Regions from separate parts of the Variovorax sp. GW821-FHT09A10 genome, predicted to be linked through region 2. Evidence: riboswitches for the same ligand, from Rfam matches in the RefSeq annotation. Region 2 holds a riboswitch; the other holds the start of a gene.

Region 1 (10,603 bases), on a different contig from region 2:
GCGCGTTGAACTTCACGTCCAGGCCGGCCATCTCGCGCGTGAGCGCGGCCATCATGGCGTCGCGCTGGCGCTTGTACAGCGCGCGGATGGTGGGCACGTGGCGGTCCAGGAAGCCGTCCTTCATCACGGCCGAGACCATGCGCTGCGTGAAGATCGGCGTGTGCAGGTCGACCGCCTGCTTGGCCTGCAGCAGCTTGGGGAAGATGGCCTTCGGCGCCACCAGGAAGCCCAGGCGCAGGCCCGGGGCCAGCACCTTGGAGAACGAGCCCAGGTAGATCACGCCCTCGGGGTTGCGCGCGGCCAGCGGCAGCGGCGGGGCTTCGTCGAACCAGAGTTCGCCGTAGGGGTTGTCTTCGACGATCGGCAGGTTGGCGGCGGCTGCGGCGGCCGACACGGCGGCGCGGCGCGCCTCGGTCATGGTGCGGCCGGTGGGGTTCTGGAAGTTGGGCAGCAGGTAGACGAAGCGCGCGTCGGCCGCCTTGGCCACGAGGTCGTCGACGATCACGCCGTCGTCGTCACTGGCCACGCCCACGGGGTGCGGCTCCATCGGGCCGAAGGCCTGCAGCGCGCCCAGGTAGGTGGGCGTCTCGACGAGCACCTTGCTGCCCGGATCGATCAGCACCTTGGCCACGAGGTCGAGGCCCTGCTGCGAGCCGGTGGTGATGAGCACCTGCGACGCGTCGACGTCCCAGGGCAGCATGTCGGCCACGGCCTGGCGCAGCGGCGCATAGCCTTCGCTGGCGGCGTACTGCAGCGCGGCGGCACCGTCGTTGTGCAGCACTTCGGCGCAGGCGTCGGCGAATTCCTGGATCGGGAAGGTCTTGGGCGAAGGCAGGCCGCCGGCCAGGCTGATGATGCCGGGGCGCTCGGTGACCTTGAGGATTTCACGCAGCACCGAAGGGTTCATCTTGGCGGCGCGGGCGGCGAGTTTCCAGTTCATGGGAGGCTTTCTTCTTTCTGGCGGATGAGAGGTGAGGTGAGTCTGAGTGTGGGGTCAGGGCGGCGGGATGTCGCCACGGTGCACGACATGGATTTTGTTGCCGTCCGGGTCGCGCAGGTAGGCGCCGTAATAGCCCTGCCCGTAGCGGGGGCGGGGACCGGGCGCGCCTTCGTCGCGGCCACCGTGGCGCAGGGCCGCCTCGTGGGCGGCATGAACGGCCTGCGGCGAGGGCGCGCAGAACGCGACCATGCTGCCGTTGCCGGCGCTGGCGGGTTCGCCGTCCAGCGGGATGTACACGTAGAAGCGCGGCAGCGTCTGGCCCGGCACGATCCAGCAGGCGGCGTCGGGGCCGCCGTCGGGCGTCACGGGGCGGCGGATCAGGCCGAGCGGCGCCAGCACCGCGTCGTAGAAGGCGGCGGCGCGCGACAGGTCGGTGCAGCCGACGGTGACATGGCTGAACAGCGTCATGGTCGTCAGCTCCTGGCCTGCGGCTCGGCGCCGCGCGGAACGGCAGGCGCGGCCTGCGGTTGCGACAGCCGCTTGCCCACGACCACCGTGGCGACCACGGCGGCGGCGAAGCCCAGCGTCACGAGGTCGAGCGGTTCGCCCAGCAGCGGGATCGACGCGAGGATCGACAAAAAGGGCTGCAGCAGCTGCGTCTGGCTCACGCGCAGCGCGCCGCCCAGGGCCAGGCCGCGGTACCAGGCGAAGAAGCCGATCCACATCGAGAACATGCCCACGTAGGTGAAGCCGACCCAGGCCGAGGCGGCCACGGGCTGCTGCGGCCACAGGGCGATCGTGGCGGGCAGCGTCACGGGCAGTGCCATCACGCAGACCCAGCAGATCACGCGCTCGGCGCCCAGCGACGGCGTGACCTGCGCGCCGTAGATGTAGCCGACCGAGGCCGCGATGACCGCGCCGACCAGCAGCAGGTCGGCCCATTCGAAACCGAAGCCGTGCCCGCTCTGCTGTGCGCGCAGCACCGAGAACACCACCACCAGCAGGCTGCCCGCGACGGCGCAGAGCCAGAAGCCGAGGCGCGCGCGCTGGTGCAGCACCCAGGCCGCGACCGCGGCCGTGACCAGCGGCAGCAGCGCCGTCACCACCGCCGCATGGCTGGCCGTGACCACGCGCAGCGCAAAGGCCAGCAAGAGCGGAAAGCCGATCGCGTTGCCCAGCACCGCCATGCCCAGCGGCTTCCACTGGTGCGCCGCCGGACGCGGCGAGCGCGTGACCAGCAGGAAGATGGCCGACAGCACGCCCGCCAGTGCCGCGCGCCCGACCGTGACGAACCACGGCGACAGCTGCGGCGCGTCTTGCGTGCCCGTGGCCAGCCGCGTCATTGGCAGCGTGATGGCGAACAGCGCGACGCCGACCATGCCGAGCCACATGCCCAGCGTTTCGTCCTTGAGGGCGAGCTTCATACGCCCACCATCCACCAGGCCGTGAGCACGAGGACGAGGCCCATCGCGCGGTTGAACCACAGCAGGCGCGTGCCCTTGGCCAGCCACTCGCGCAGCAGCGCGCCGACCAGCGCATAGGCGAAGTTGCTCGTGAAGGCATAGGTCAGCATCACGGGCGCGACGATGGCGAAGCGCGCGAGCGCGTCGGGCTGGCCGGCGATCCAGCCCGCCACCAGCGTGAGCGCCAGCAGCCAGGCCTTGATGTTCACGAACTGCAGCATCACGCCCTGCGTGAACCCGACCGAGAGGCTGGCGTTGTCGGCCTTGCCGAGCTGGGCGCTGCCGCTGAGCTTGTAGGCCAGCCACAGCAGGTAGGCGATGCCCAGGCCCTTGATCGCCAGGCGCAGCGGCGGCATCGCCACCACCAGCGCGCCGAGGCCGGCCGCGCAGATGGCGAGCAGCAAGGTCCAGCCCACCGGCACCGCGACCACGAAGCGCATCGCACGCGGCAGGCCGCCGTTGGCCGCCAGGGCGGTGGAGAGCGTGGTGTTGGGTCCGGGCGAGAAGCTCATCGCCGTGGCCAGCACCAGCAGCGCGGTGAATTCTTGCCAGTTCATGTCACAGACTCTAAACTTGAGACCATTACAGTTCCAGTACAGATGATCGAACAAATCTGAAATCTGTATTGGTCATTCCTTCGACACACGCCGCCCTTTTCTCGCTCTCTGTGCGATGCAGCCCGATCCGATGCTGACCCGAACCTCCACCCAGTCCCTGACCGGGCAGCTGGCCGATCGCCTCGCCGAGCGCATCCGCAACCGGCTGCTGGCCCCCGGCGCACGCCTGCCCTCGGTGCGCGAGTGCGCACGCCAGCAGGGCGTGAGCCCGTACACCGTGGTCGCCGCGTACGACCAGTTGCTCGCGCAGGGCCTGGTCGAGGCGCGCCGCCAGCGCGGCTTCTATGTGCGCGACGCGGCACCCGTGCCCGAGAGTTCGCGCAACCCGGCGCATGCCGCGCCCGAGGTCCCGCCGATGATGGCCTCGCGCGTGCCGGCCGATGCCAGCTCGCTGATCCGCAGCATGTTCCACCGCCCGAGCGACAAGCCGCAGCCGGGCATGGGCGTGTTCCCGCCCGACTGGATGGCCTCGACCTTCCTGGCGACCGCGGTGCGCCGCGTGACGACCACGTCGGCGCTGCAGGAACTGTCGCTGCAATACGGCGAGCCCTCGGGCGACCTCGCGCTGCGCCGCAGCCTGTCGCAGAAGCTGGTGCGCATCAACGTGCCGGCCGGGCCCGACCAGATCGTCACCACCATCGGCGCCACGCACGCGCTGGACATCGTGAGCCGCACGCTGCTGCGCGCGGGCGATCCGGTGATGGTCGAGGAGCCCGGCTGGGCGCTGGAGTTCGCCCGGCTCGAAGCGCTGGGCATGCGCATCCTGCCGGTGCCGCGCCGCGCCGACGGGCCCGACCTCGACGTGATGGCGCAGTACTGCAAGCTGCACAGCCCCAAGCTCTTCGTCAGCGTGAGCGTGCTGCACAACCCGACCGGCTACAGCCTCACGCCGGGCAGCGCGCACCGCGTGCTCAAGCTGGCCAACGAACACGACTTCCACATCGTCGAGGACGACACCTACAGCCACCTCGCGCCGGAGCACGCCACGCGCCTGAGTGCGCTCGACGGGCTGCAGCGCACCATCTACGTCAGCGGCTTCGCGAAGATCCTGGCACCCAACTGGCGCATCGGCTTCCTGGCCGCCTCGCCCGCGCTGAAAGAGCGGCTGCTGGAGACCAAGCTGCTGGCCACGCTGACCTCGCCCACGCTGTTCGAGCGGGCGCTGTCGTGGTGCATCGACCAGGGCCAGCTGCGCCGCCATTCGGAGCGCGTGCGCATCCGCCTGGACGGCGCGCGTGGCCGCGCGGTGAAGCTGGCCATGTCGCACGGCTGCACCTTCGCCTCGGAGCCGGCCGGGCTGTTCGGCTGGGTCGACACGGGCGTGGACACCGACGCGCTCACGCAACGCATGCTCGACCAGGGCTACCTGCTGGCGCCGGGCTCGCTGTTCCATGCGCGCAGGCCGCCGAGCACGATGATGCGGATCAACTTCGCGACCTCGCAGGACGCGAATTTCTGGAAGGTTTTCAGCCGGGTCAGGGACGAGCTCTGATTCGCTTGCAAAGGGCTTGGAGTAAGCTGGCAGCACAAGAAAACCCAGCCAGGAGACCTCCCGCATGAGCAACGCCAGCAAACCCTTCGACTTCAGCCAGTTCGTCCCCGGATTCGACTTCCTGAAGAACCTCGCCGGCGGTGCCGCCGCGGGCTCCGGCTCGGTGCCCGGCATCCCCAGCCTGGCGAGTTGGGTCGCGCCCACCATGAGCGTCGAAGAGGTCGACAAGCGCATCCAGGAACTCAAGACCGTCCAGTACTGGCTCGAACAGAACGGCCATGCGCTCAAGGCGACCATCCAGGCGCTCGAGGTGCAGAAGATGACGCTGTCGACCCTGCGCGGCATGAACGTGCGGATGGAAGACATCGCCAGCGCGTTCACCAAGCAGGCAGCGGCCATGGCGCCGGCGCCGGCGCCTGCACCGGCCCCTGCCCCTGCCCCTGCCCCTGCCCCTGCCCCTGCCCCCGCACCGCGGCCCGAACCGGAAGCCGTCGAGGAAGAGGAAGAAGAGTTCGACGAGGCCGAGGAAGAAGCGGAAGAGGAAGCCCCGGCGCCGAAGAAGACATCGCGCGCCAAGCCCGCAGCGTCCAACGGCGCCGCCGGCGTCGTCGACCCGATGCAATGGTGGGGCTCGCTCACCGAGCAGTTCCAGCAGATCGCGAGCACGGCGCTGCAGGACGCGGCGCAGCTCAAGGTGCCGGCCATGGCGCAGCCGCTGGCCGACGCCGTGGGGCAGGTCATCGGCAAGGCGACGGCGGCGCGCAAGCCGGCCGCCAAGACCGCGGCGAAGAAGGCCGCCGCCAAGAAAGCCGCGCCGGCACCCGCCGCGCGCAAGAAAACCACGTCCACCGCCGCGCGCAAGCGAACCTCCGGCCGGCGCTGACGTCTTACAGACACCTTTCCAGACGACGACGCACGGGTCGGTACGCACCATGAAACTGTTTCCCACCGGCCATGCCACCCACCCGCAATGGCGCATGGCCGCCGGCCTCGTGCTGGCCCAGTTGCGCGCACAGATGGCGCTGCCCGACTACGCGTCGAACCCGACGCTCGGGCTGCTCTACATCACCGACCACTACGCGAGCGAGGCGCAGGAGATCCTCGATCACCTGAGCGCCGAGCTGCCCGAGGTCACCGACTGGTCGGGCACGGTCGGCATCGGCGTGTCGGCCAACAACGCCGAGTACTTCGACGAGCCCGGCCTGAGCCTGATGCTGTGCGCGCTGCCCAGCGACCAGTACCGCGTGTTCTCGGGCGTGGCGCCGCTGGGCAGCTCCGAAATGAGCGGCTTCGAGGCGCACACCGCGCTCGTGCACGCCGACCCCGCCACGCCCGACCTGGGCGAGCTCATCGGCGAGATGGCGGGCCGCACCGACACCGGCTACCTGTTCGGCGGGCTCTCGTCCGGCCGCGGCGGGGCGCTGCAGTTCGCGGTCGGCGGCAACGGCAACATCCGCGGCCACGGCGCGGCGGGCGGTGTGTTCTCGGGCGGCTTGTCGGGCGTGGTGTTCGGCGAGGGCGTGCGGCTGGTGTCGCGCGTCACGCAGGGCTGCCAGCCGCTGCGCACGGGCGGCGCGCGCGAGCGCGAGATCACCGAGGCCGACGGCAACCTGCTGCTGGCGCTCGACGGCGAACCGGCGCTCGACGTGCTGCTGGCCGACCTGCAGGTGTCGCTCGACCGGCCGCAGGAGGCCATCGACGCCGTGCGCAACACGCTGGTCGGCCTGGCCGACGCGGGCAGCGACGGCATTCGCCGCACCGGCGACCTGGGCGCCGACGTGCTGGTGCGCCACATCATCGGCCTCGACCCGACGCGGCGCGGCATCGCCATTGCCGACAACGCCGAGGCCGGCATGCGGCTGAGTTTCTGCCGCCGCAACGCGCAGGCGGCGCGCGCCGACCTGATGCGCATCTGCGCCGAGATCCGCGAAGAGCTCGAGCCCGAAGAACAGACGCTGGCCACCGCGCGCGCCGTGGCGGCCGGCGAGGCCGAGGCCGCGCCGCATCCCGCGCGGCGCATCGCGGGCGCGGTGTACGTGAGCTGCTCGGGGCGCGGCGGCCCGCACTTCGGTGCGCCGGGCGCCGAGCTGCAGATCGTGCGGCATGCGCTGGGCGACGTGCCGCTGGTCGGCTTCTTCGCCGCGGGCGAGATCGCGCGCCATCACCTGTACGGCTACACCGGCGTGCTGACGGTGTTCACCGCACCGGACTGAGGTCCGGCGCCGGTCGCGTTCAGGCCGGTTGCAGTGCGCGCGGCGCGGGCGCCGGCATGCCGGCGAACGCGAAATCGACCTCGGGCGCCAGTCCGCTCACGATGCGCGCAATCGACTTGCCCGAGCCGCAGGCGTGCGTCCAGCCGAGCGTGCCGTGGCCGGTGTTGAGGAACAGGTTCGGCAGCTTGGTCTTGCCGATCAGCGGCACGTTGCTCGGCGTGGCCGGGCGCAGGCCGGTCCAGAACTGCGCGCGCTCGGTGTCACCGGCGCCAGGGAAGAGCTCTTCGACGCGCCGCACGATGGCTTCGCAGCGCACGCGGTTCAGGTCGCGGTCGTAGCCGTTGAGCTCGGCCGTGCCGGCGATGCGCAGGCGGTCGCCCGATTCGGAGGTGTAGCGCGAGAACACCAGCTTGTATTCGTCGTCGGTGAGCGAGACCTGGTGCGCTTTCGATGCGTCCTTCACGGGCAGCGTCACCGAGTAGCCCTTGGCCGGGTAGATCGGCAGGCGGATGCCCAGCGGCGCGGCGTACAGCGGGCTCAACGAACCCATCGCAAGCACGAAGGCGTCGCCGCGGATGCGCTGGAAGCGGCCTTCGTTGTCGGTCGCCTCGACGTGGTCGATGCTGCCGCCGGCTTCGCGCAGCGCGGTCACCGTGTGGCTCATGAGGAACTTCACGCCGGCCGCCTCGGCCAGCTTCACCAGCTCGCGCGCGAAGCGGTTGGCGTCGCCCGATTCGTCTTCGGCGGTGTAGGTGGCGCCGGCGAGTTGGGGGCGGATGTGGGCGAGGGCGGGTTCGATCTTGATGGCCTCGTCGGCCGAGATGACCAGGCGTTCGCAGCCCAGGGCGCGCATCTGCTCGGCGGGCGCGAGGGCGCCGTCGAATTCTTTTTGCGTCGTGTAGAAGTGCAGGATGCCTTGCGTGCGCTGGTCATAGTTCAGGCCGGTGTCTCGACGCAATTGCTGCAACATTTCCCGGCTGTATGTACCGAGACGAACGATCTGTTCGATGTTGTGGCGGGTGCGCGCGGGGGTGCATTCGCGCAGGAACTGCAGACCCCAGAGCCACTGGCGCATGTCGGCGCGGATGCGAAAGAGCAGCGGCGCATCCTCCTTGCCGAGCCATTGCAGCACCTTCAGCGGCGCGCTCGGATTGGCCCAGGGTTCGGCATGGCTGACCGAGATCTGGCCGCCGTTGGCGAAGCTGGTTTCGGCGGCCGGGGTGGCCTGCCGGTCGATCACGGTCACCTCGTGGCCGAGTTGCTGGAGGTAGTAGGCCGACGTCACGCCGAGCAGGCCGGCGCCAAGAACGATCACACGCATTGCAAGTACCTTTGAGTTTGCAGCGCTTGAACGGCGGGCGTGGAGTGCTATTGAAAAAATAGCAAGCAACCGGACGACCGCTGTCCAAGTTGCCGCTCCCCCTGTCCTCGGTACCTGAGAGATTCACCCTGCTGCACCCGCAGCGGGTTTGCTCCTTCGGTGCGCCACATGGCGTGACGGCTCTCCAGACGGCTGTATCGATGAGTGCAGTACTGACCCCTTGCCGAAATTCCGTGGCGTTGCCTGGAATGTCGTCGGGCCGACCTGAGCGTTTATGGGAGTTTGCGCCTTCGGTAGGGCCTCCGTGGAGGCCCGCTCTCCTGCAATTGTTGGCGATTGTAGGCGGGCCCCGCAAGCCGGCCAAGCCCTGTACATCGGCACTTCACACCGATGGGATAATTGAATGTTGATTTTCGGTAAAGCAAACTTTTTTCTACAGGTGGGGACTCCATGATCCTGGTTACCGGCGGCGCAGGCTTCATTGGCGCCAATTTCGTACTCGACTGGATCGCGCAGGGCAACGAGCCCGTGGTGAACCTCGACAAGCTGACCTACGCAGGCAACCTTGAGACCCTCGCATCGCTCAAGGGCAACGCGAACCATGTCTTCGTGCAGGGCGACATCGGCGACAGCGCGCTGCTCGATCGCCTGCTGGCCGAGCACAAACCGCGTGCCGTCGTGAACTTTGCCGCGGAATCGCATGTGGATCGTTCGATCCACGGCCCCGAAGACTTCGTGCAGACCAACGTGCTCGGCACCTTCCGCCTGCTCGAATCGGTGCGCGGTTACTGGAACGCACTGCCGGCCGACCAGAAGGCCGCCTTCCGCTTCCTGCATGTGTCGACCGACGAGGTCTACGGCTCGCTCTCCAAGACCGACCCGGCCTTCACCGAAGAGAACAAGTACGAGCCCAACAGCCCGTACTCGGCCAGCAAGGCCGCCAGCGACCACCTCGTGCGCGCCTGGCACCACACCTACGGCCTGCCGGTGGTCACCACCAACTGCTCGAACAACTACGGCCCGTTCCACTTCCCCGAGAAGCTGATCCCGCTGATGATCGTCAACGCGCTGGCCGGCAAGAACCTGCCCGTCTACGGCGACGGCATGCAGGTGCGCGACTGGCTCTACGTGAAGGACCACTGCAGCGCCATCCGCCGCGTGCTCGAGGCCGGCAAGCTCGGCGAGACCTACAACGTCGGCGGCTGGAACGAGAAACCCAACATCGAGATCGTCAACACCGTGTGTGCGCTGCTCGACGAACTGAGCCCTCGCGCCGACGGCAAGCCGTACAAGGAACAGATCACCTACGTCACGGACCGCCCGGGCCATGACCGCCGCTATGCCATCGATGCGCGCAAGCTCGAGGCCGAGCTTGGCTGGAAGCCCGCCGAGACCTTTGACACCGGCATCCGCAAGACCGTCGAGTGGTACCTCGCCCACGGTGACTGGGTGCGCAACGTGCAAAGCGGCGCGTACCGCGAATGGGTCGAGAAGCAGTACGACGCTGCGCCTGCAAAGGCTTCCGCATGAAGTTGCTGCTGCTCGGCAAAGGTGGACAAGTCGGCTGGGAGTTGCAGCGCAGCCTCGCGCCGCTCGGCGAACTGGTCGCGCTGGACTTCGATAGCACCGACTTCCACGCCGACTTCAGCAGTCCCGAGCAGCTGGCCGCCACGGTGCTGGCCGTGCGCCCTGACGTCATCGTCAATGCCGCCGCCCACACCGCCGTCGACAAGGCCGAGAGCGAGCCCGACTTTGCGCGCAAGCTCAACGCCACCTCGCCCGGCGTGGTGGCCGAGGCCGCGCAGCAGATCGGCGCGCTGATGGTGCATTACTCCACCGACTACGTCTTCGACGGCAGCGGCACCCGCCCCTGGAAAGAAGACGACGCGACCGGCCCGCTCAGCGTGTACGGCCAGACCAAGCTCGAAGGCGAGCAGTTGGTGGCGCAGCATTGCGCGAAGCACCTGATCTTTCGCACCAGCTGGGTGTACGCCGCACGCGGCGGCAACTTCGCCAAGACCATGCTGCGCCTGGCCAAGGAGCGCGACAAGCTCACGGTCATCGACGACCAGTTCGGCGCCCCCACCGGGGCCGAGTTGCTGGCCGATATCACTGCACACGCCATCCGCGCCACCTTGCAAGACCCGACCAAGGCCGGGCTGTACCACGCCATCGCCGGCGGCGAGACCACGTGGCACGGCTACGCGCGCTTCGTGCTCGAGATGGCGCAGCAGGCTGGCGTCGAACTCAAGGCCGGCCCGCAGGCCGTGGAGGCCGTGCCCACCAGCGCCTTTCCGACGCCCGCGAAGCGCCCGCACAACTCGCGGCTCGACACCACCAAGCTGCAGACCACCTTCGGCCTGCGACTGCCGCCCTGGCAGGAAGGCGTGGCACGCATGTTGCGCGAGACGCTCTGACCGACTGATTTTTCCCGGCCTCCCACACTAGAAGACCCCATGACGCAACGCAAAGGCATCATCCTTGCCGGTGGCTCCGGCACCCGCCTGCACCCGGCCACGCTCGCCATGAGCAAGCAACTGCTGCCGGTGTACGACAA
Region 2 (10,603 bases):
TCCTGGCCCTGGGCCAGCTCTCCCTCGACGGCGCCCCCGCCCGCGACATCGCACGCATCACGCTGGTCGACCGCGCGCCGCCGCCGCCCGACCTCGCGGCCAACCCGCGCATCGCAGCCGCCACCGGCGACCTCAACGCCCAGCTGGCCGACAACGGCGCCGCCTTCTGGCGCGAGGCCGACGCGGTGTTCCACCTCGCGGCCGCCGTCAGCGGCGAATGCGAAGCCGACTTCGACCTGGGCATGCGCAGCAACTTCGCCGCCACGCACGGCCTGCTCGAGAAGCTGCGCGCGCTCGGCACGCGGCCGGTGCTGGTGTTCTCCAGCTCGCTCGCCGTGTTCGGCGATTCGCCCGAACAGCCGCTGCCCGCGCTCATCGACGACCACACGCTGCCCACGCCGCAGACCAGCTACGGCATCCAGAAATTCATCGGCGAGCAGCTCGTGGCCGACTACACGCGCAAGGGCTTCGTGCAGGGGCGCAGCGTGCGCCTCATGACAGTGAGCGTGCGCCCCGGCCAACCGAACGGCGCGGCCTCGGGCTTCTTCAACGGCATGATCCGCGAGCCGCTCGCCGGCCTGCGCGCGGCCTGCCCGGTGCCCGACGAGACGCCCGTGGCCATCGCCTCGCCGGCCCGGACCATCGAAGGCATCGTGCGCGCCGCCGAAGCGAGCGACGCCGACTGGGGCCCGCGCACCGCGCTCAACCTGCCCTCGCTGGCCACCACCGTCGGCGAGATGGCCGCCGCGCTCGAGCGCGTGGCCGGCCGCGCCGCCACCGACCTGCTCGACCGCACGCCCGACGCCGCCATCCGCCGCATCGTCAAAACCTGGCCCGGGCGCTTCGACACGCCGCGCGCGCGGGCCCTCGGTCTCACGGCCGACGAGAGCTTCGACGCGGTGATCCGCGCCTACGTCCGTGAAAGTCCCGACGCGGTCAAACTGGTTATTGGTGCATAGTCATTTCCTGACTTGCGCCTGACGCGCTTTCGCCCCCCGAAACTCCCCGGAGACACCATGAAATTCGGCCACATCGCCGCCGCCTGCCTTTCGCTCGCCCTGGGCACCGCCGCCCTCGCGCAGCAACCCACCGTTCTCAAGATCGGCTATGCGACGTCCAAGGAATCGCATTACGGCGTGGGCTCCACCGTGTTCTGCGAAGAGGTCGAGAAGAACACCCAGAACCGCTTCAAGTGCCAGCACTTCGCCAACTCGGCGCTGGGCGGCGAGCGCGAGCAGATCGAAGCGATCCAGCTCGGCACGCAGGACCTGCTGAACACCTCGACCGGCCCCGTGGGCAACTTCGTGCCCGAGGTCAAGATCGTCGACATCCCCTTCCTGTTCCGCGACTACGACCACGCCCGCAAGGTCATGGACGGCCCCATCGGCCAGGACATCCTGACCAAGTTCCCGAGCAAGGGCATCATCGCGCTGGCCTGGACGGAAAACGGCTTCCGTCACATGACGAACAGCAAGCGCGACATCGTCAAGCCCACCGACGCGGCCGGCCTGAAGATGCGCACCATGGAAAACAAGGTGCACATGGACGGCTACCGCACCTTCGGCATCCTGCCCACGCCGATGGCCTTCCCGGAACTGTTCGGCGCGCTGCAGCAAGGCACGGTCGACGGCCAGGAAAACCCGATTCCCGTGATCCTGTCCTCGAAGTTCTCGCAGGTGCAAAAGCACCTGTCGCTCACCGGCCACGTCTACTCGCCGGCGCTGCTGCTGCTGTCGCCCAAGGTGTGGAACAAGCTCTCCGACGCCGACAAGAAGGTGTTCACCGAAGCGGCGAAGAAGGCCTCGATCGCGCAGCGCAAGAAGGTCAACGACGACGAGAACAACGGCATCGCCCAGCTTGAAAAAGACGGCATGAAGGTCACGCGCACCGTCGACGGCGCGGCCTTCCGCGACGCCCTGAAGCCGGCCTACGTGGGCTACGCCAAGGAATTCGGCGCCGACAACATCAAGAAGATCACGGACGTCAAGTAAGACCGCTCCGCCCCGACCGCGCCCGGCCCGCCTCAGTGGGCCGGGCGCTTCGCATTTCCGACACCACAGAGAACCACAACGTGCAAGCCTTCGAGCGCTACTTTCTCGCCGCCAACCGGTGGGCGCTGATCCTCCTGCTGGCGGCCATGTCCGTCATCATCTTCACCAACGTCGTGCTGCGCTACACCACGAACCAGTCGATCGAATGGGCCGAAGAGGTGTCGCGCCACATGATGATCTGGCTCACCTTCCTGGGCGCCGGGCCCGTGCTGCGCTACGGCGGCCACATCGCCGTCGAGAACCTGCAGGACGCCCTGCCCCGGCCCGCGGCCGTGGCGGTGCGCCTCGTGGTGGCCGGGCTGCTGTTCGCCTTCTTCGGCTTCATGGTCTGGTACGGCTGGCTCTACATGGAACGCACGATGTTCCAGCTCACCGCCGTGACGCAGATTCCGTTCGCCTACATCTACAGCGCGATGCTGATCGGCGGCGTGCTGCTGATCGTGCACTGGCTGCTGGTGGTGCGCGGCTACGTGCTGAACCGCGAGTTCGCGTCGGACGCGCATTTCGACGCCAACGCGTCGGCCTCGCTGTAAGGAGAAGACCATGGATGCCAGCATTGTCCTGATCGTCTCCGCCTGCGTGTTCCTGGCCATCGGCGTGCCCGTGGCCTTCGCGCTCGGCCTGGCCACGGCCGCCACCCTGATCCTCGCGGAAAGCTACCCGCTGATGGTGCTGCTGAAGGAAACCTTCACCGGCATCGACAGCTTTCCGCTGATGGCCGTGCCCTTCTTCATCCTGGCCGCCGAACTGATGAGCGGCGGCTCGCTCACCGAGGTGCTGCTGCGCTTCGCGGGCCAGTTCGTCGGCCACCGGCGCGGCGGGCTGGGCTACACCAACGTGGTGTCGCTGACCTTCTTCTCGGGCATCTCGGGCTCGGCGCTGGCCGACGCGGCCGGCCCCGGCTCGATGCTCATCAAGATGATGGACAAGGCCGGCTACGACCGCTCGTACGCGGCGGCGCTGACGGCCTCCACGGCCATCGTGGGGCCGATCATCCCGCCCTCGATCATCATGATCATCTACGCGCTGCAGGACGAGACCGTGTCGGTCGGCCAGCTGTTCGTGGCCGGCATCGTGCCGGGCATCCTGATCGCGGTGGCGATGTGCGTGGTGAACTTCTACGTGTCGAAGAAGCGCAACTACAAGGGCGACGGCCAGACGCCGCCGCTGCGCGAGATCCTCATCACGACGTGGAAGGCGATTCCCGCCATCCTGCTGCCGGTGGTCATCCTGGGCGGCATGCGCGCCGGCTGGTTCACGCCCACCGAGGCGTCGGTGGTGGCGGTGTTCTACGCGCTGGTGTGCGGCAAGTTCATCTACCGCACGCTCGAGTGGAAGATGCTGCCCGACATCCTGTCGCGCTCGGCCCTGCTGTCGGCGTCGGTGCTGATCATCATCGGGCTGTCGGCCTCGTTCGCGTGGGTGCTGACCATCGAGGGCATTCCGCAGCAGATGGCCGAATGGCTCATCAGCATGAACCTCTCGCCGTGGATGTTCCTGATCATCGTCAACGTGTTCCTGCTGCTGTTCGGCATCTTCATCGAGCCGCTGCCGGGCGTGATGGTGCTGGCGCCGATCCTTGCGCCGGTGGCCATCAAGCTGGGCGTCGACCCGGTGCATTTCGCGATGATCGTGATCTTCAACCTCACGCTGGGCATGATCACGCCGCCGGTGGGCGGGCTGCTGTTCGTTACCTGCAACGTGTCGAAGGTGCCGATGTCGGCGCTGGTGAAGGAGCTGGTGCCCTTCCTGTGGGCGCACGGCGCGGTGCTGGTCCTGCTGACCTTCGTGCCGATGCTCAGCACCTGGCTGCCGCGCGCGCTCGGGTTCAAGTAGCGGCACGGGCCGCTCCCGCCCGCACCCCCAGCTTCAGGCCGGCGGGTGCAGGTACTGGCTCGGCGGCACGCCGAGCGTGCGGCGGAACATCGCGGTGAAGGCGCTCGGGCTCTCGTAGCCGTGCGCCAGCGCCACCTCCAGGATCGACGCGCCCGCGGCCAGCCGCGGCAGGCTCAGCAGCAGCCGCGCCTGTCGACACCACGCGCCGAAGGTCATGCCAGTTTCGCGTTCGAACAGCCGGGCCAGCGTGCGCGCGTTCATGTGCAGCCGCGCGGCCCAGCCGTCGAGCGTGGCGGGCTGCGCGGGGTCGCGGATCAGCGCCTCGCACAGCGCGGCCAGGCGCGCGTGGCGCGGCATCGGCACATGCAGCGACAGCGCGGGCGCGGCCTCGATCTCGTCAAGGATCAGCTCCATCACGCGCTCGTCGCGCCCGCCCGGCGGGTAGTCCAGCGGCAGCGACACGGCCGCCACGATCAGCTCGCGCAGCAACGCGCCCACATGGATCACGCGGCACTCGGCGCCCAGGTCGGCGCGCGTGCCGGGCTCGACGAAGACCGTGCGCATCTTCACCTCGCCCGCCATGCGGATCTGGTGCGGCATGCCCGGCGGCACCCAGACGCCGCGCCCCGGCGGTACCACCCAGCTGCCGGCCGCGGCGCCGACCATCATCACGCCCGAGATCGCGTGGATGAGCTGCCCGCGCCGGTGCGCGTGCGGCGGAATGAAGGCGTCGCCCGCCGGGTCGGTGGCCAGCACGGCGACCGCGCGCGGGGTCGATTCGCCTTCGTCGGGGCGCAGATTCAGTTTGTCCATTTCACGACGATGTTTGCACATTCATAGCGAGAACATCTTTCCGTGTCTTCCTACGATGGCTTTTCTCCCTCTTTTTCTCCAACCGGACATCCAGGAAAGAAGCCATCGCATGAACACGCGCCGACTCGGGCTGCTCACCGGCACCCATGCCGTCAACGACCTCTACCAGGGCCTCGTGCCCGCGCTGCTGCCCTTCATGGTGCTGGAGCGCGGCTACAGCTACACGGCCGTGAGCGGCCTGATGCTGGCGGCCACCGGGCTGTCGAGCGTGGTGCAACCGCTGTTCGGCCTGTACGCCGACCGCCACCCGCGCGCCTGGCTCGTGCCCGTGGGCTTCCTGGTGGCGGCGCTGGGCGTGGTGCTGGCGGGCCTGAGCCAGAGCTACCTGCTGACCTGGATCGCGGTCGCGCTGTGCGGGCTGGGCATCGCGGCCTACCACCCGCCCGCCACCGTGGCCGCGCGCGCGGCCGGCGGCGCCTCGCAGAAGGCGATGAGCGTGTTCTCGGTGGGCGGCACCATCGGCGCCTCGTTCGCGCCCGTGTTGGCGGCCACGGTGGTCGGCGGCGGCAGCCTGTCGCGCAGCTATCTGCTGGGCATTCCCGCGGTGGCGATGGGCGTGGTGTGGCTCGCGGCCAACGCGCGGCGCAGCGCGGCCGCCCAGCACGCGGCCACGGTGGCGCGCGCCGCGCAGGCCCGCGCCCAGGTGCTGAAACCGCACAACGACTGGCGCGCCTTCAGCCTGCTGGTCGCGACCATCGTGGGCTGGTCGATCCCCTACGTCACGGTGCTGTCGATGCTCTCGCTGCGCATCACGCGCGACCTGCACGGCAGCACCTTCCAGGGCGCCGCGGCACTCACCGCCTTCACCGCCGCAGGGGCCGTGGGCACGCTGGCCGGCGGCTGGCTCGGCGACCGCATCGGGCGCATGGGCACCATCCGCAGCGGCTATCTGCTCGCGCTGCCGGCCATGGCGGGCCTCGTGCTTTCCTCCACGCCCGGCGCGGCGCTGGCCTGCACCGCGTGGCTCGGCATGAGCATGTTCCTGCCCTTCGCCGCGCAGGTGACGCTCGCGCAGGACTACCTGCCGCGCAACCCGGCCACCGCCAGCGGCATCACGCTCGGCCTCGCGCTCTCGGTCGGCGGGCTGGTGTCGCCGCTGTTCGGCCTGCTGTCGGATGCACGCGGACTCGGCGTGACGCTCACGGTGGTGTTGTGCGTGCTGTGCGTCGCGACCGTGCTGGCCTTGCGGCTGCGCAACCGGACGGTGCAGGTGATGACGGGCGAGGCTGCGGCGGCCTGAGCCCAACCCCACGCTCCCGGTGCACAGGGCACTGGGTGCTTCCCGCAGCGAAATCAAGGAGGAGCCGAAGGCGGGGGACATTCGCGGAGGGAAGCACCCGGTGTCCTGTGCACGCGCCCTGAACCACGGACCACCGAAATCCGTGGGCGATTCAACGCCGCACGCCTCCTCTTTCACTGCCAGAATCGACGCAAGCTTAGACGTCGAGCCTGACAGACAAGAAGAAGGAAAGAGAAGGACGCCATGCACCGAATCGTCGCCCAGGGCTGCAGCCTTGTCGCTGCCGGCTTGCTGGCCACCGCCGGTATCGCGGCCACGCCGGCCGCCGCGCCCGTTGCACCAGCAGCCGCCCCCGCCAACCCCACCAATCCCGTCACCCACCTTGCCGAAGTGGAAAGCGCCGTGCGCGCCTGGGCCGCCGCCTGGTCCGCGCGCGACGTGGAGCGCTACCTCGCCGCCTACGCGAGCGACTTCACCCCCGCGCGCGGCCAGACCCGCGAGCGCTGGGAGGCCGACCGGCGCGCCCGCATCACGGGCAAGTCGCGCATCAGCGTGGGCATCGAGGGGCTGGTGATCAGCGTCCAGGGCACCTCGGCCAGCGCGCAGTTCCGGCAGGTCTACCGCGCCGACGCGCTCACCGAAACCGACCGCAAGACGCTCGAGCTGCAGCGCGTGGGCACGCGCTGGCTGATCCGCAAGGAGAGCGCGGGCAACTGACGCGCCCCCTTGTCCCTGTAAGGCAAATGGTTCACGAAGATGTCACCACTTGCCACGATGCTGCAGCCTTCGACCTCCGAAAGCTGTGGCCGCCATGTTCCCCACCAAGACCGAGAAGGCACGCGACGAACTCCAGGCCGGGCAGCGCACGCTCAGCCAGCGTGAGCGCGCCCTGCTGCTCATGGCCGACGGCCGGCGCTCGCTGACCGACTTCAGCCCGCTGTTCCCCAGCCGCGTCGAGGCCGAGCAGGCGATCCAGGGGCTGATGCAGCGCGGCTACCTGCAGGTCGCGCGCCCGGTCGCGCCGCCTCCGGCACCCGCCCCCACGCCCGTCCCCGCCGCCGAGCCGATCCAGGTCGCCACCTCGGCCGACAGCTTCGACGGCAAGCGCTCGCTGGCCACCACGCGCATGTTCCTGTTCGACATCTGCGAGCGCATGTTCGTGCGCCGCGACCCGCGCTTCGCCAACCAGATGCGCGACGCCCTGCGCGAGGCCCGCGACCGCGAGGCCATGCTGACCATCGCCGCGCTGATGCTCTCCGAGATCGAGAAGGCCGCCGGCCCCGAGCGCGCCGACTCGCTGCGCGAGCGCATCGACAAGCTGCTGCCGCCGGCAGAAACCGTGCACTGAACCTCGCGAGAGCGGGTCGACATCCCCTGTTCAGGGGACGCGGACCTGCGGGGCTCGCTGCTAGAACTCACCTCCCAACTCAAGGAGGTTCAGCATGCCAAATCCGCAGAGCTATCACTTCACGCTTCCCAAGTCGAAACGACCGGGCGAAGTCTCCCTCAACGAGCCCTGGTACCCCGGCGTCCAGCCGTACTGGCCGACATGCACGACGAAACGATCGGTCGATCCGATCATGGGCATCACCACGGTGGTCATCCATGCCACGGCCGGCGGATCGTCTTCCGGTGCCATCTCGGTCATGAAGAAGCCGACCGACGCTGCCTCGTTTCACTGGCTGGTGCCCGATGAGGACGAGGCCCAGCACGGCGAACTGGTGTGGGCCTGCGTGCCCGAGGCGCTCGCTGCGTGGCACGTACGCAATGCGGCCTCGCATCCCGATGTGAACGACGGGGCCAAGCGGGTCAACCACTGGTCGCTTGGCATCGAGGTCGTGAACAAGCAGGAACTCGATCCGTTCTCCGATTGGCAAGTCGAAATCACGGCGCGCATCGTTCGCCACTGCTGGGCCAAATACCCCAACCTGGCCCATGTGGTCTCGCACGCCAAGCTGGACCCCGACCGCCGCACCGACCCCGGCACCCTGTTCGACTGGGAGCGCTTCAAGCACCTGGTCCTGAATGGCGAGGCCGATGCCATTCCCGTGGCGGTCGCCTCCGCCATGCCGCTCTCCCGCATCAGGCCGTCCCAGGCCGCGGGTTGCTGCCACACCTGAGGCCCCCACAGGCACGTCGACACCAGCCCCGGCCCCGCGATCCACTACACTCGCCGGGTCAGGAGAGAGCCCCGCGCGACGGGGCCGCCGAAGGCGCAGGGGTTCCCCGAACGCTCAGGCAAAAGGACTGACAAGACGCCGGCAACCACCGGCGTTTCCTTGCTGGAGAGAGGCCGTGGCATTGCACGCGGCCCACCGAAGGAGCAAACCCCGATCGTGGGGCGAATCTCTCAGGTAAAGCGGACAGCAGGGGTGGCCCGTGGCGTTGCAGCCATGGATTTCGACTGCCCCTTTGGAGTGCCCCGTGGCCGCTTCCTCCGCTTCTGACGCCCAACTTCTCAAGACCCCGCTGTACGACCTGCACGTGGAGCTCGGCGCCCGCATGGTGCCCTTCGCCGGCTATTCCATGCCCGTGCAGTACCCCGCCGGCCTCATGGCCGAGCACAAGCACACGCGCGACGCGGCCGGCCTGTTCGACATCTCGCACATGGGCCAGCTGCGCCTGGTCGGCCCCGATGCCGCCGCCGCGTTCGAAACCCTGATGCCCGTCGACGTGGTCGACCTGCCCGCCGGCAAGCAGCGCTACGGCCTGCTGCTGAACGACGAGGGCGGCATCCTCGACGACCTGATGTTCTTCAACGAAGGCAATGGCTCGCTCTTCGTGATCGTGAACGGCGCCTGCAAGGTGGCCGACATCGCCCACATCCAGGCCAGGATCGGCGCGCGCTGCCAGGTGCAGCCCCTGCCCGACCACGCCCTGCTCGCGCTGCAAGGCCCGCAGGCCGCGGCCACGCTGGCGCGCCTGTCGCCCGGCATCGAGCGCTTCGTGTTCATGACGGGCGGCGCGGTGCAGATCGGCGGCATCGCGGCCTTCGTCACCCGCAGCGGCTACACCGGCGAAGACGGCTTCGAGATCTCGGTGGCCGCAAAAGACGCCGACGCCCTCGCCCGCCTGCTGCTCGCGCAGCCCGAGGTGAAGCCCGTCGGCCTGGGCGCGCGCAACTCGCTGCGGCTCGAAGCCGGCCTGTGCCTGTACGGCAACGACATCGACACCACCACCACCCCGGTCGAAGCCTCGCTCAACTGGGCGATCCAGAAGGTGCGTCGCACCGGCGGTGCGCGCGAAGGCGGCTTTCCGGGCGCGGCCAAGGTGCTGGCCCAGCTGGCCGCCGTCGCCTCGGGCGCGGCCGGCCACACCGACCACAAGACGCTCACGCGCAAGCGCGTCGGCCTCGTGGCACTCGAACGCATCCCGGTGCGCGACGGCACGCTGCTGCAGTCGCTCGAAGGCCACGACATCGGCGCCGTCACCAGCGGCCTGCTCGGCCCCACGGCCGACCGCTGCGTGGCCATGGGCTACGTGGCCGCCGCCTTCGCCGAGCCCGGCACGCGCGTGCAGGCCATCGTGCGCGGCAAGCCGGTGCCGATGGAAGTCTCGACCATGCCTTTCGTGCCGACGCGCTACTACCGCGGCTGACCGACACTGAACCCCGCAGACCCGGCTAGGCTCTGCACCCCGATTCCATTTTTTCCACGAGGAGTTTTTTCATGAGCATCAAATACACCAAGGACCACGAATGGGTGGCGGCCGAAGGCGGCGCCGCCACCGTCGGCATCACCGTGCATGCGCAGGACGCGCTGGGCGACGTGGTGTTCGTCGACCTGCCTGAAGTGGGCAAGACCTTCGCGCAGGGCGAGGTCGCCGGTGTGGTCGAGTCGGTGAAGGCCGCCGCCGATGTGTTCATGCCCGTGTCGGGCGAGATCACCGAAGTCAACGAAGCGCTGCGCGCCGACCCGTCGCTGGCCAACAGCGACCCGCTGGCCGCCGGCTGGTTCTTCAAGGTCAAGCTGAGCGAACCCGCGCAGCTCGACGCCCTGCTCGACGCCGCCAGCTACGACAAGTTCGCCGCCGAATCCTGATCCGCTGAACAGCCGTTTCCTCGCACCTTCGTTCCTTCTCCCCCGAGCCTTCACCGCCATGCCGATTCCCGCCCTTCCCTCTTTGCAAGAACTAGAGAACGCCGAAGAATTCCTCGCCCGCCACATCGGCATCGATGCGGCGGACGAGGCGCGCATGCTGCCGGTGATCGGCTCCGAAACGCGTGCGGAACTCATCGACGGCATCGTGCCGGCGGCCATCCGCCGCGCCCGGCCGATGCGCCTGCCCGCGCCGGTCACCGAGGCCGACGCGCTGGCCGAGCTGAAGACGCTGGCGTCGAAGAACAAGGTGTTCAAGAGCTTCATCGGCCAGGGCTACTACGGCACGCACACGCCGGGCGTGATCCTGCGCAACATCCTGGAGAACCCCGCCTGGTACACGGCCTACACGCCCTACCAGGCCGAGATTTCGCAGGGCCGCATGGAAGCCCTGCTCAACTTCCAGACGATGGTGTGCGACCTCACGGGCATGGCCATCGCCAACGCCTCGATGCTCGACGAGGCCACGGCCGCCGCCGAAGCCATGACGCTCGCCAAGCGCAGCG

The links. Region 2 has a riboswitch for glycine ahead of gcvT (glycine cleavage system aminomethyltransferase GcvT). Riboswitches for the same ligand answer to the same signal wherever they lie in the genome.
Region 1: another riboswitch for glycine. It lies ahead of AC07Q9_RS26360 (D-amino acid dehydrogenase); the one in region 2 lies ahead of gcvT (glycine cleavage system aminomethyltransferase GcvT).

What each region holds. Positions count from the first base shown of each region.
Region 1 covers NZ_JBWKPT010000009.1:113,207-123,809, forward strand. Annotated here, with positions in the region: gene AC07Q9_RS26325 (aminotransferase-like domain-containing protein) at 1-940, opposite strand, end outside; gene AC07Q9_RS26330 (VOC family protein) at 995-1,402, opposite strand; gene AC07Q9_RS26335 (DMT family transporter) at 1,414-2,364, opposite strand; gene AC07Q9_RS26340 (LysE family translocator) at 2,361-2,960, opposite strand; gene AC07Q9_RS26345 (aminotransferase-like domain-containing protein) at 3,091-4,512, shown strand; gene AC07Q9_RS26350 (PhaM family polyhydroxyalkanoate granule multifunctional regulatory protein) at 4,577-5,395, shown strand; gene AC07Q9_RS26355 (FIST signal transduction protein) at 5,445-6,725, shown strand; gene AC07Q9_RS26360 (D-amino acid dehydrogenase) at 6,745-8,046, opposite strand; glycine riboswitch at 8,138-8,244, opposite strand; glycine riboswitch at 8,289-8,379, opposite strand; gene rfbB (dTDP-glucose 4,6-dehydratase) at 8,497-9,576, shown strand; gene rfbD (dTDP-4-dehydrorhamnose reductase) at 9,573-10,463, shown strand; gene rfbA (glucose-1-phosphate thymidylyltransferase RfbA) at 10,503-10,603, shown strand, end outside.
Region 2 covers NZ_JBWKPT010000002.1:1,321,194-1,331,796, forward strand. Annotated here, with positions in the region: gene denD (D-erythronate dehydrogenase) at 1-959, shown strand, start outside; gene AC07Q9_RS12935 (TRAP transporter substrate-binding protein) at 1,017-1,991, shown strand; gene AC07Q9_RS12940 (TRAP transporter small permease) at 2,072-2,584, shown strand; gene AC07Q9_RS12945 (TRAP transporter large permease) at 2,595-3,887, shown strand; gene AC07Q9_RS12950 (AraC family transcriptional regulator) at 3,921-4,700, opposite strand; gene AC07Q9_RS12955 (MFS transporter) at 4,810-6,000, shown strand; gene AC07Q9_RS12960 (L,D-transpeptidase Cds6 family protein) at 6,244-6,717, shown strand; gene AC07Q9_RS12965 (hypothetical protein) at 6,812-7,348, shown strand; gene AC07Q9_RS12970 (N-acetylmuramoyl-L-alanine amidase) at 7,443-8,120, shown strand; glycine riboswitch at 8,170-8,260, shown strand; glycine riboswitch at 8,273-8,377, shown strand; gene gcvT (glycine cleavage system aminomethyltransferase GcvT) at 8,425-9,597, shown strand; gene gcvH (glycine cleavage system protein GcvH) at 9,669-10,040, shown strand; gene gcvP (aminomethyl-transferring glycine dehydrogenase) at 10,099-10,603, shown strand, end outside.